3 regions of the Aminipila terrae genome follow, and region 2 is predicted to be linked to each of the others. Evidence: riboswitches for the same ligand, from Rfam matches in the RefSeq annotation. Region 2 holds a riboswitch; each other region holds the start of a gene.
What was found. Region 2 has a riboswitch for cobalamin ahead of Ami3637_RS02410 (S-layer homology domain-containing protein). Riboswitches for the same ligand answer to the same signal wherever they lie in the genome.
Positions count from the first base shown of each region.

Region 1: linked by a shared signal. The riboswitch ahead of Ami3637_RS15755 (Dph6-related ATP pyrophosphatase) and the one ahead of Ami3637_RS02410 (S-layer homology domain-containing protein) in region 2 are both predicted to bind cobalamin.
Region 3: linked by a shared signal. The riboswitch ahead of Ami3637_RS17020 (immunoglobulin-like domain-containing protein) and the one ahead of Ami3637_RS02410 (S-layer homology domain-containing protein) in region 2 are both predicted to bind cobalamin.

Region 1 covers NZ_CP047591.1:3,258,814-3,263,565, forward strand. Annotated here, with positions in the region: gene Ami3637_RS15740 (WG repeat-containing protein) at 1-203, shown strand, start outside; gene Ami3637_RS15745 (stalk domain-containing protein) at 203-865, shown strand; gene Ami3637_RS15750 (SufBD protein) at 883-1,329, shown strand; cobalamin riboswitch at 1,379-1,622, shown strand; gene Ami3637_RS15755 (Dph6-related ATP pyrophosphatase) at 1,793-2,452, shown strand; gene Ami3637_RS15760 (nitrogenase component 1) at 2,503-4,752, shown strand, end outside.
Region 2 covers NZ_CP047591.1:511,854-516,605, forward strand. Annotated here, with positions in the region: gene Ami3637_RS02410 (S-layer homology domain-containing protein) at 1-3,098, opposite strand, end outside; cobalamin riboswitch at 3,429-3,611, opposite strand; gene Ami3637_RS17205 (hypothetical protein) at 3,765-3,935, opposite strand; gene Ami3637_RS02420 (energy-coupling factor transporter ATPase) at 3,953-4,752, opposite strand, start outside.
Region 3 covers NZ_CP047591.1:3,507,613-3,512,364, reverse strand. Annotated here, with positions in the region: gene Ami3637_RS18870 (ATP-binding cassette domain-containing protein) at 167-718, shown strand; cobalamin riboswitch at 818-1,017, shown strand; gene Ami3637_RS17020 (immunoglobulin-like domain-containing protein) at 1,274-4,752, shown strand, end outside.

The DNA of each region.
Region 1 (4,752 bases), 770 kb from region 2:
TCCTGAGTACTAAGGAGTATTCTTCTTTTAACATAGAAACAAAGGATAGAATTCGTGTAGAAAAAACCATACATAATTTACAAGTAAGTGGATATCTGAACAAAGATGAAAAAATGCTAACAGGATATAAGGATTTCGACCTTAGATATCTTAGTGACGACCTATATTTAGGAGGAAAATTCGGGGAGTATCCCCGGGAGTAGTGCCCCCACATGATTATGATCAGCGATTTGCACTTCTTGATTCAGCAGGAAATAATTTAACGGGATTTAAGTATTCAAATACTGGAGATTTCCTAAATGATTTTCAGGTTGTTTATAAGTATTATTATAATGAAGTTGGATTAGTAAATAAGTATGGGGCAGAAGTTCTCCCTACCATTTTTGATAATATTTTACTGACCAAGGATGGCTATGCTTTTGTGTCTATAGGTGATCCTGACACGGGGGATAATTCACGTGTAGGCTATTTCAAAATTCCAGACAGTTTTTCTGAGAAAAAAGGTTTAAAGCCAATTACCGTATATTTAGATGGGGTAGAGTTATATTTTGATTGTGAACCGATTATGAAAAATCAACGGACTATGGTTCCTATGAGAAAGATTTTTGAATCTTTAGGTGCCCAGGTAAAATGGGATAATAAAGCAAAGACTGCTTCTGCCAGCATCCATGGTAAAGAAGTCAGTGTAAGTATCGGAAGTCAGGTGGCCTATGTAAATGGTTCTAAAGTTTCCCTGGATACGGCACCTCTTATACAAAGTGATTTTACGCTGGTTCCATTGAGGTTTGTATCAGAAAATCTGGGTGCGGATGTAAAATGGGATGCAGATGCAAGACGAGTGATTATTACTTCGTCTGATCAGTAAAAAAGAAGGTGAGTGTAATGAACCATATCAATGAGTTGGTTTGTGGTTTAAAAGATAAAGATAATAAATCTGCATATCAATGCTTAAAACAGCTGGAAGCTGTGAGTGCTGAATCAGATGCTGTCTACCCTTATTTTGATACATTTGTGGAAATGCTGGATGATTTAAACTCTTACGTCAGGACAAGAGGATTGATTTTAATTGCTGCCAATGCCAGATGGGATAATGATTTCAAAGTGGACGAGGTTATTGACGAATATCTGAAACATATAATGGATGATAAGCCCATTACAGCAAGACAGTGTATTAAGACGCTGCCAGACATTGTTAAATATAAGCCAGAATTAAAAGAATGCATTTGCAGTGCTTTACGTAAAGCAAATCCTCAAATGTATAACAGCAGTATGCAGCCCTTAGTTTATTCAGACATTCAGGGTGCCTTAAAAAATATAGAGTCCCTCTGATCAAACTATGTTGACAGTTAATAGGGAAAATGATAGCATAAAGTAACAAATAAATAGAAATTTATGTTCTGCCCATAGATAACAACCAACTATTCTTTGTTATCTGCAGACTAAGAGGGAAGCAGGTAAAAGTCCTGCGCGGTCCCCGCCGCTGTATATGAAGAGTTCCATCAGATTGAGTTTATGAGGCTTTTAATCCTCATGAATGATATACCACTGAGCTTTTAGCTTGGGAAGGTTGAAGGGAATGATGACCCATGAGCCAGAAGACCTGCATAAATTTTCAAAAGTCTTCGACGGGTAATTTCGGAGGGCTTGAACAAGGGTGGGTATCCCACGGAGTTCTACAAAATTAATAATTGCAGAAAAACGGCTGTAACAGTAATGTTACAGCTTTTTGTATGTCATCAGGCAGAATCGATGTAAGCTTTATAAACAGAAATCATCATAATGGAGGAGGCAGATGGAATTGAAAAGTAATACGAAATTTACAGGATCATACAGCAGTGGCAAAGACAGCACCCTAGCTATATATAAAGCAATTCTCATGGGGTTTGAACCTCAAAGTTTAATAATGACATATAATGAAGATAAAAACAAAACGTGGTTTCACGGCATTGACGAAAAAATGATAGAAAGGCTTTGTGATTCTTTACAAATACCTATAAGACTAATAAGAACCTCAGGCAAAGATTACGAAATGAACTTTGAAAGAGTCTTAAAAGAAGAGAGAGCTAAAGGTGCAGAAGTCTGTGTCTTTGGAGATATAGATATAGAAGAACATCTGGCGTGGAACACAGATAGATGTAACAATGCAGATATAAAGCCTTTGCTTCCCCTTTGGAAAAAATCCAGGGAGCAGGTGGTTTATGATTTTATAGACAGTGGATTTATAACTTATATCACCGTTATAGATACACAGAAAATGGATGCAAAATATATAGGAAAACAGCTGACAAGAGAGCTTGTGGCAGAGCTAAAGTCAGAGGGTGTTGATGCATGCGGTGAGAATGGCGAATACCATACCTTTGTATGTGATGGACCACTTTTCAGTAAACCTGTTGAATTTAATCCAGGTATTCCGGTTTTTGATGGCAGGTATGTAAGAATAAAGGTTTTATAAATTGCTTAAATCTGAACTCAACAAGTCTTTAGCAAGGTATGGAGGTACTAATGAAAAATGAAATAGCTATTTATGGGAAGGGTGGTATTGGAAAATCTACGCTTAGCGCAAATATATCAGCGGCACTTGCTGACTCAGGAAAGCGGGTATTACAAATCGGCTGTGATCCAAAGCATGATTCAACCAGACTTCTGTTAAACGGGAGAAAGATAACAACGATTTTAGACTATATCAAAACAACAGGAGCGTTAGATTATAAAAAAGAAGACATATTGTTTGAGGGATATGGTTCTGTTGGGTGTGTAGAAGCAGGAGGGCCTGAGCCTGGAGTTGGGTGCGCAGGAAGAGGAATTATTACATCTTTTGAACTTCTGGAGCAGTTCAGGGTTAAGGAAGAATATGAGATAACTTTGTACGATGTTTTGGGTGACGTTGTGTGTGGGGGGTTTGCTGTTCCTATACGAAGAGAATATGCGGATACTATTTTTTTAGTGACCTCTGGAGAATATATGGCAATGTATGCAGCCAATAATATTCTCAGAGGGATAAAGAATTATGAAAATGGCAAGTACAGAGTAGCCGGCCTGTTATATAATTCCCGTAATATTGAAGATGAAGACAGAAAAGTTTATGCTTTTGCAGCAGCAGTGGGACTGCCTGTATGTGCTAAAATTCCAAGAAGCAATGTTTTTGCCCAGGCAGAAAGAAAAAATATTACGGTTGTAGAACTTATTTCTCGCAAAATGAAGCTAAATAAAGGAGCAGATATTCAAGATGAAGAACAAAAGATTTATGACATCTTTAAGTCTTTAAGCAGAAATATAATTGATGGTGTTCCAATGTATGAGGCAAATCCTCTTTCAGACGATGAATTGGAAGCCGTTATTTACCAGACCGTAAAGGCTGACTATAAGAAACCGTTTAGCAAATGTGATTCAGAAACAAAAGAAAGCGAAAATCATCAGGGTATAACCGTAAACAGCGAAAATCATCAGGGTATAACCGTAAACAGCGAAAATCATTCAGTCAAAGATGAAGTTACGTCATTAAACAGATATTTATCAAAGAATGTTATTCGAAATGAACCTTTGCACGGGTGTGCATTTAATGGCGCTATGACTATGAGTATCCATATCCGGGATGCTGTAATACTGGCACATGCGCCTAAGAACTGTGCCTATTTATCCTATCAAAGTATCAGTTCCTCTGGCAGGCGCAGACTCTTTGAACGGGGAGCGCTGATGCCTGTTTCTATATCACCTAATTTTCAATGTACAGATATGAACGAAACAGATATGATTTTTGGGGGCATGGAAAAACTTACTAAGAAAATAAAGGATATAAACAAACAGCAACCTAAGGCTATCATCGTGATAAGCTCTTGTCCTGCTGGTATCATAGGAGATGACATTGACCGGGTAAAAGATTTAGCAGACAAAGATATTCCAATACTTACGGTAAAATCTGACGGGAATTTGTCAGGGGATTATTTACAGGGGATGCTCTTATGCTATACAGAACTGGCAACTCAGATCATAGATAAAAGCGTTAAACCTGAGAAAAAAATAGTAAACATCGTATTTGAGAAGGTTGTTGCTAAAAATACAGAAAGTAATTTTCAAATAATTGAAGAATATTTAAAGCAGATGAATATAACAGTAAACTGCAGGTTCCTTTGCAACACAACCTTTGATAAACTGAAGAATTTTTGTAAGGCTGAATTGAATTTACTGGCATATAAAGACTATACAGGTATGATTCTGGAAAAATTCTTTAAAGAAAAATATGGCTGTAAATTTTTCGATAAGCAATTTCCTGTGGGATTTTCTGAAACTGCACAGTGGCTTAAGGAAATAAGTTCAGTAATGGGAGAAAGTGATGTAGCCCGAAAAATTGTCGAAGAAAATACTGCCGTCTATAAGGAAAGAATTGAAAAAATTAAAGCTACGTTAAAAGGCAAGAGACTTATGATTATTACATACAATCATAGTCTTGACTGGATTCTGACGGCAGCTATTGATGCGGGGATAGAAATTGTAAAAGTATGTATACTCAACTTTTCACAGGACGAAGGTTTCAGAACTCAATTGAATCATAGTTTTCTCATTGAAGAAAATTATGATAATGAAAAGAGGGAAAGTGATATAGAAAAATATAATCCGGATATTTTACTGTCTAATTATGAGTCAGGTAAAGCATATAAAAACTGCATAACCGATACCATACCTATGTGCCCGGATGCAGGTTTCTTTTCAGGATGCAGTATGGTAGAAAGATGGGCATCTTTAATAAAATTAAAT
Region 2 (4,752 bases):
TTTGCCCAATGTTTTGATATATCATCAAAGGAAATGTTATTATAACCTACCGCGTAATTAGAAAAATGATTGGTTGAAAAAGTCAGTATCTTTGTCTTGGAATCATATTTGCAGTCTTTAACTGTTTGTAAATTTCCACTGTCGTTTATATAATAAACAACAATTCCATTTACATTTTCACTCTCTGCTGCTGTATACGGTATTGAAACTTGTACATTATTTGCAAAATTAGAGATTTTCTTATCTCCTACCGTTAAATTAAAGTCAAAAATTGGTCTGTTGCCGACTTTCTCCTTAATTTTACTCTTACTTTCTTCTGAAATATTTCCTTCTTTAGCAATGTCTATTTTTCTTACTGACAGCTTGGCATCCCCATTGATGTTCTTTGACATAAGCTCTAAATTCTGTTTATCAAAAACAATATCTGCAAGAGGGGTTTGCACAGTTACAACATCAACCTTCTTATTTAGTTCCACCATAGAGTCTTTAGGCAGTTTGGTTTCTACCTCTTTTGCCTTATCATCTGCCTTTACCACTATCTTCACTTCTTTTTTAGCTGTAGAACCTGATTTTTCTGAGGCTTTTACAACAGCCTCTATAGCATCACTAATATCTTTTGTCTTTACTTCTGCCAATGCCTTTCCATCTTTATCTGTTGTGGCTTGCACTTCAGTTTTTCCTGTGGCTTTATCTTTTTCAGTTTCTTCCAGAGCCTTAATAGCTGATTTTCCTCCAGCTGCCTCTACTGCATCCGGATCTTTTGTCCAGTCCGTGGTATAGTACCATACGATATTATCTCCATCGTATAAATTACACTTGGTCAATGCATTAGCAGGAACTTTACCATTCACACTATAAAGCCATCCTGAATTTTTTCCTTTGTCAAACTCAGATAAACACTTGCCTGATGGGTTAGTTATAGAAGATACGTAGTTTTTATTTGATATTATATAATTAAATCCCTTTTCATTTAAAACTTTAGTAAATGCATGATATACGGTTGCATCTGACTTCACAGTAGTAGTTGTCTTAGGAATCCAGGTTCCTGCATCTGATTTTAATATAAATGACACATTAATTTCTTTATCAGACACTGGATCTTTAGGCGTTTCTTCCTTTCCCCCTGTTCCATTGGCATAGGCATCCGTTTTAGCTATTTTTGAGAAATCATACACATTGTATGGCTGACCATTTTCCATCACTTCTGATGCAGCAATCAATGCCAGAAAGCCCTGGACTGTGGCATATTCATCATACTTACCTTCAGTAACGTAAAATCCGTCATTTGAATCTAATTTATAACTCAAAAGACCATCAACTACACTTTTCCCATTTTTTATGAATCGACTGTCTGTATCAGGATTAATACCTAGTTGTGCCAGAGTGATGATAATAGAAGCATCACTGTAAGGATTCCCGTAACTTCCATTAATGTCCTGTTTCTCAGATAAGGCTAATATTATCTTGTCTATTTCAGGTTTTACATCCTCTCGGTTGTAGTATGGAGCTAATCCCTGCAATACCATTGCCGGGGTGTCTACTCCCCAACTCCAGTCCGCATTTTTTAGTTGATCAATCAAATAGTTTATATATATTATTTTTAAGTCATCAGTATTGTAGTTTCCCTGATTTAATGACAACAGCACATAAGGGGCTATTGTCGAATACCAACCCTGCTTTGCATCTTCCAGCTTAATATTTTTTAATTGACTGACCGCATCTATTTTAGTTTTGTTTACTGTCCATAGCGCTGTAGGATCACACCCAAAAGCACTCATTCCATTGATGGCGTTTGCAAACTTATTGGCATTGACAGATGCTTTTTTATCAAGAGTTGTAATATCAGAAACGGTCTTGTTGATAAATGCCTGCTTAGCATCTGGGGATACGACCTTAATTGTATCTGAAGAAGTATTTTTATAGGCACTCATTCCCACGGCTTGCCACCATGTTGCAGAAGATCCCCACCATTCAGAATTTTTAGCTGCATAAACTGATGCAATCTTGTCTTTTATTTCTTTCATCTGTGCTTCATCTTTGACAATCTTCGGATCCTTAGCTGCTTTAACTGTAATATTAAAAGATTTCGTATCTGATACACTTCCATAAGCAATATTAGCTGTTAGCTTAACTGTCTTTTTTTCACCTATGGTTTGAGTAACCGTTCCATCATTACTTATAGTGGATTGATCATTTGAGGTCCAAGTAATAGTAGTGTTGCCACTTTTCCCGTTGGCAGGTAGGTTTAAATTTTTATCTATATCATCTATTGAAGTATTTTCTCCTCCAAAATTACTAAAAGTGAGTTTCTCTTTATCTTCACGGACATATTCTTCTTTGTCTTCATTACTTACAGGATCAGTAACAATCACCTTACAGATTGGAGGAATAATATTTACCCCTTCCTTTTGAGCTGAAACATAATAAACCCCTGGATTTTCAAAGGAAATAGTAATTTTTCCATCTTTATCAGTAATCCACTCTGCACTTTCGTTAGCAGGTATATTAGCAGTACTCAGATCACCAATTAAAATTTTAGCTTGTGCAAGAGGCTTATTTACAGTCTCCTTATTCATCATTCCATTAGGTCCATTGATAATATCATTATATTTTAAAGTCAAAGACAACTCACTATTTTTATCAACAGTAACATTTTGCTTATCAAAACGTGCATAGATGTCCGTTAGATAATCATTATAAATTGTCCCTTCTATATCATCCCCCTCAAACACTGGATTCTGTCGATTTAGTACCATCTTACCATTAACAAAATAGCCAATGTCCATAGTATTGTTTCCCCAGAATCTTGAAAATACTTTATCTTCAGAAGCAACATAATCTCCTTCATAATATTTATTATGTGCTGCTACAAGTGCATCAAAGGCAGTAGCTCCTTTTGATACTGTAATAGGTACTCGTACCATACCAGTTTCACTATCTTTTGAAAATTGAAGTTGACCTTCCGCGCTTATGGTCACATAAACTGTTATCAAATCTGCACTATCTGCAAAAGCAGTCATGGGTATCGTGGTAAATGTCATAATTAATATTAATAAAAATGACATAGCCCTTTTTAGTAATTTATTTGTCTTTTTCATATGATTTTCATTTTCTCCTTCATTAACATTATTTATTTCTATAAATCATCGCGTAAGCGTTATCAAGTAGTTATTTACCTGTTTTCATCCCATAAAAAGGTAACAAAAAAACTGCAGCATTTCTGCTACAGTCCGTTTTCTCTGTAATATCCCCCTTATTGTCTGTGCCTAATATTTAAATTTCCTTATTATCAACAACAAAAACAAGAGAATTAATAATACAAAAAAACTGTAGCATATTGCTACAGTCCGTTTTTCTCTGTATGTAGTACGTTTAATAGTATAAAGAAAATACAAATATTTTCATCACTCTGCCGATTAACCGTCGGTTCGTTTCTAACATCCTATGCAGGTCTTCTGGCTCACGTATCAACGTTTCTTCCTGCCTTCCCGAAAACATTTCAGTGGCATATAGGAGAAACTACCCGTTTACAGCGGCGGTACCGCGCAGGCTTTTAACCTGCTTCCCTCTTAGCTGCATAGCTTATGGTCACCTTAGTTACAATTAACATGTTAGACATTTTAGCCTCGCAGAACATAAATGCTTTATTAAGTTTTACTATTAAATGGTAACATTAATATGTAATCATTGTCAAGATATCTTCTACATTATTCTACAAATTTCTACACAGTATCTTTATCTGATTTATCTATTGTTTTATGTAATCATTCCTGTATCAGCCCATATTTTACTTTAATTCGGTCCAGCTTTTCAAGCATGGCTTCTGCCATAATCCACAGAAAAAATACCGTTGACGTAGCATGGACCAGATCCACTGGAACTCCTCTCATATAGGCTAGTATAAACATTTCCACTGTTGGCTTTGAATAAAACATAAGAACCGACGCAGGATTTAAAATCCCCCATAAATAAAAAACGTAGCCAGGCCTCCAAAAATAGCCAGAGATATTTTATTACTTCTCAATATTCCCTTCCGGAAAAGCACCCCTGCCGTAAACCCTATTACACCGAATCCAAACATCTGCCACGGAGTCCAGGGGCCTTGTCCAAAGAAAATATTGGAGGCAAAGGCTATTAAAGCCCCTACCAGGAAACCGGTTTCACCCCCAAAGGCTACCCCCGCAATGATAACAATAGCTGCAATCGGTTTAAAATGGGGAAGCATAAAAAAGGCACATCTTCCAGCTACGCCTATAGCACAAAGTATAGAAATAACAATGAGCTCTCTTGCCTGAGGCTTTCTGTCCTCAAACATCATTACAAAGGGCAACATAGTTTCCAATATAATCAGCATGGAAATAAAATAATATTTACGGTCATTCAAATAATAGATACCAATAAAAATGGTAAGTGGTATCAGTAGTAAAATCATTGTTGCTGCTACTTTAGTTCTCTTAGAAAGCTTTCTCTCATTTAAAGCCACCTGATCACAAATGGTTTGTCTCTTTTTGGCTGCCTGTGCAGATTGCTGTTTTTTTTTCTCTAAGAACTTAAGCTTATTCTTTGATATATTCTGGCTGTTAATTTTGTCTCCTTTTGAATTTTTATACGAAGTGAATAAATCAAAGAAAGAATTCATTTGCTGATTTATTTCACAGATCTCAAGTTTTTTCTTTCCACCACAGACTTGAATGATATCATCCGCAGTAACCGCCTCCGGAACCAGATGTCTTGCCATACGGTTAGCTTCAG
Region 3 (4,752 bases), 520 kb from region 2:
TAAACATGTCAAATTCGGATATGTACCGGAAAAGACTATTATACAAGATTTCTCTGCAAAAATAAAACCTGGGCAGAAGTTGCTATTGTTGCCCCACTGGTGCAGGTAAAACTACCATTATGAACTTGTTAATGCGGTTTTATGAATTGGATGCGGTGAAATACTGTTGGATGGAACACCAATCAGCCAGGTACCACGGGAGAATGTACATCAGCAATTCTGCATGGTTTTACAGGATTCATGGCTGTTTGAAGGCACAATAAAAGAGAATATTATTTACAGCAAGCAGGGCATCACAGAAGAACAGGTGGTGAAAGCCTGCAAAACCGTGGGTTTGCATCATTTTATCAAAACCTTGCCTGAGGGATATGATACGATATTAAACGATAAGGCCAGTCTGTCAGAAGGACAGAAACAGCTTATTACTATTGCCCGGGCAATGATACAGAACGCACCGCTGCTGATTTTAGATGAAGCAACCAGTTCAGTAGATACCCGTACGGAGCGTATTGTTCAATCTGCAATGGATCAGCTGACGGTTGGCAGAACTTCTTTTGTCATTGCCCACAGGCTTTCCACCATTAAGAATGCAGACTTGATTCTTGTGATGAAAGACGGGATATCATTGAAAGTGGTAATCATAAAGAGTTGCTTGCACAGAGTGGATTCTATGCAGAGCTTTATAACAGTCAATTTGAATCAGCAGCATAAATTTTAATCCTTGTTCTTATGAATTAGAAAAATGGTGTCAATACCCAGGGTGTTGACACTAATTCTATTTAATGGTAGTATTTTAGATAATAACATTCTTAAAATAATTTAATAATCATTTTATGTTCCGTTTTAATTGGTAGCATACCAAATTAGGATGGCTAAGAGGGAAGCAGGTGAAAGACCTGCGCGGTCCCGCCGCTGTAAACGAGGAATTTTTCTTAAAATACCACTGAGAGAATCTTGGGAAGGTTAGAAAAGTGATGATACGTGAGCCAGAAGACCTGCTTAAAATGATAGAACCAGTATTCCGCGGGAAATCGGCAATACGGATTAATAGATGGATATTTATGTGAAATATATCTTTGTTTTTGCAGTAAAAACGGACTGTAGTATTTTTTATACTACAGTTTTTTTTGTCCAAAAACATATTAGTTATGTGGCTGGTTGATTTGCTTTTCTCGGGAGAATACAGGTTTTATCTGATCAGAAAAATAACGCATTATGCGATGATATAGATAAGAATAATAGAAGGAGAGAAGAGAAAGCGATGTTTTTTGAAATGAATAAAGTAAAAAAAGCTCTAGTGATTATATTAACCATTGCCATAACTTTTACGGGCTTTTGTATACCAGAAGCAGGTAACCTAAATGTGTATGCAGATGAAGTCACAGCGGGCAGCTCTGGTAACAACAGTAAACCTTCAGCAGGCGACGGGAGCAAAGAAAATCCCTATGTCATAAAGAATGCGGATGAGCTGTCATGGTTTTCAGAGGAGGCTAACAAAACTCTAACACTATGTGCCGTTCTGGGTGAGGATATTAATATGGGTGGGGAAAGCCGCCCTTGGAAACCAATTGGTACAGGCCTTGATAGTCAAAAGCCCTATACTGGAGTCTTTGATGGGAAGGGTCACACTGTTAGCGGCATCTATATCAATTGTGAAGGAAAATACCTTGGCTTTTTTGGAAACCTGGGTTCCGGTAGCACTGTGAAAAACCTCACAGTAAAAGGGAGAATTACCAATAGTGCTACCGGTGCTACTTATACGGGCGGCATCGCTGGATGCGCCAATGGTGGCAGCCAGATTGTAAATTGTGCCAATTATGCTGATGTGAGTGTAAAGGGTGGAACTACTGTAGGTGGGCTTGTTGGCGGTACAGAGGGTAATTCTAACTCTAATATTAAGATATTGGGCTCTCTCAATTCAGGATCCGTGTCAGGAAAGAGGATGGCAGGCGGTATCATTGGAGTCGCTAAGTTTGTGGATGTTAGTTATTGTTATAATAACGGAGATATTAGCACTTCAAGCTCTTATGTTGGTGGTATTTTAGGTTCTACATCTAGCAGTTCTAAATCTAATTTGCAGAAGAGCTACAATATTGGAAATGTTTCAGGAACAACCAATGTAGGTGCATTGGCAGGAGACTCCAGTGGTATTGTTTCTAATGTAAGTAACTGCTATTGGCTGGAAGGTTCAGCAGAAAAAGGCTTTGGAGGTACAGCTTCAGTTTCAGGTACTAATGCAGTTAAGGCTGCTGCAGACATGAAAACGGCAGACTTTGTTACGTTGATTAATGGGGAAAATTCTCCACAGGAATCTAAGTTCATAGCTGTTGAAGGAGAATATCCTGTACATCAGTGGCAACAGCCAGAGATGAGTGATGAAGATGCAGTGGCAGCAGCAGCGGACGCTTTAACTATGGATACTTCAAATCCAGTAAAGATTAATCTAACCCTTCCATCCACAGGAATCAATGGTACAGCCATTTCATGGAAGTCAGGAAATGAAGCAGTTGTTTCCCATGAAGGTGTTATTAATCCTCCTGATGCAGATACAAAAGTTACTTTGACGGCTACTGTATCTAAGAATGGAATACAGAAGACAAAAGATTTTGTTTTTACAGTAGCAGCCGGAAGTGAAAGCCAGGATAAAGAAACAATAGATAAAGCTATTCAGATTTTGTCTAATAACATGATTCCAAAGAATGGTACAGATACAAATTTTATTACTTTTGTAAATAAAACCTTGGAAAAAAACAATATTACAGGGGTAACGGTTCAGCTTATAAATACAGGTACTCCTGCAAGAGCGGATGTGGGAAGCATCGGAACCAATGGAGATATTACATACTTTTATCAGGACCCGTCAACACTGGGTTACAGTACTGCATTTGTTTTCATAAATGATATTAAGATGACTCTCTCTAAAGGAAATGTCAGCAAAGAGATTACGGTAAAAGCAAGGTTGGATTGGGATGAAAGTAAAGTCAAAGACTGGTTGAATAAAGCTGTGCTTGATACAATTGGCTGGGAAAGTATAAAGGAGACTAATTCTGATCAACAGGCTGTTACGGATTCTTTAAGCCTGCCGGTACGTAAACGGGATACAAAAGATAATCTACTTGCAAACCTGACGTGGAGCAGCAGCGATACTGGGGTAATACAAATTGCCAAAGGTGAGATTGGCGGTAACCTTCCAGTAGTGGCAACCGTTAAGCGTCAGGCAGAGGATCGGGAAGTTGTTCTTACGCTTTCTGCAGAGAGTACAAAAGCGCTGGGAATTACCAGTACAAAAACCATCACCTTGAAAGTAAAGGGGGATGGTAAATCTCTATCTGAACAGGGAAAAATGCAGGCCATGCTTGACAAGCATTATACGGAAGGATGCCTGACTCTGGTTTCCACAGGTGAGAAGGTTACAGGACCAGTTCGGGGAGATGTAATGATACTAAAGCATTCCAGAGACTGGTTTGATACTGAATCTGGACTGGAGTTTGATTCAAAGATTACAGATCCTAACTCTGAGAGCAGTACACGGCGTAATTATGATTTTACCGCTACAATTTCTGATTCAAAGTATGCTGATTCTGGATATCCCAGAATCAATGTATACCGACCTCTGCCAGGGCAAAGTCCAGCAACGGTCAATGTAACGGTAACCATGACAAAGGTAGATGATAAAAGTATCAGTGCCAGCAAAAAACTTACTTTCCAGATTGACCCATGGGAGCAGAAGGAACTGGACAAAGCCATTGCAGATGCAACAGAGCTGATGGATAAGGCGAAAGCCGATTTTGCCACAGCCCTATTGAATGGTACGAAGAATACGGCAGATAATATAACCGAAAATCTTGCGCCATTCCGAAATGTTACGTTAAATGAAGGTAAACCAGTATTCAGTAACAATATTAGTACTTCTGGTATTCATCTGATTGCTGATCAATACCCAGGGTATGATCCTATGATGGTGTACAGCGGAGGATACCGTACCTTTAAATCCAGTCAGGAAAACACGATTTCCAATGAACTGCTTCAGCTGATTGGGAAGGTACCAGAAGACAAGCAGATAACCATAACTGCATGGCTTACCCATTCGGAACTTGGAAAATATTGGGGAAAATATGGAGCTGCAAAAAATGCTGCTTCTGAAGATAAAGAAGCCTATAAAGCTTTCAAGAATTTTTATAAAAATGAGGTAAATGCTACTTATACGGTAAAAGGTACAGGTGGAGAACCGGACCCTTACGGTACCAGTGCGCACATCAATTTTGCTTTTTCTTATAATGGAGATTTTGAGGTGCAGCCAGCTCCAATGAAAGTAGAAGCAGGATATGCAGCAAAATTTGGCATAGGAAGTCCATCAACCAATCCAACAGTCTTAGATGCTGTAGTTATGGCTCATAAGCAAAAGTATGGGGATGCATTTACATCCGCTACAGCTCAAAAATATATGGATGGGGTTTTGACCAAGCTTTTTCAACATGATGGAACAAATATCTTTTTTGGTCATTACATCAATGGTGTATATAGTGCAGACTATGCTAATTCAGCGAAACTAAAAGACAATGATGTGGTACATGTCTTTTGTTACAAAGATAATAATGGAGATCCTGTAGCTAATTTTTACAAGGATGGCAACTTCGTTTCAGATATAACTACAACGGACGGTTCTCTGACTTTGAATTTAATGAAGGCAAAGGGATATAAAGAAACAAAAGCAACTCCTGCTTATGATGTACAGGTAGGTGTGATGGACAA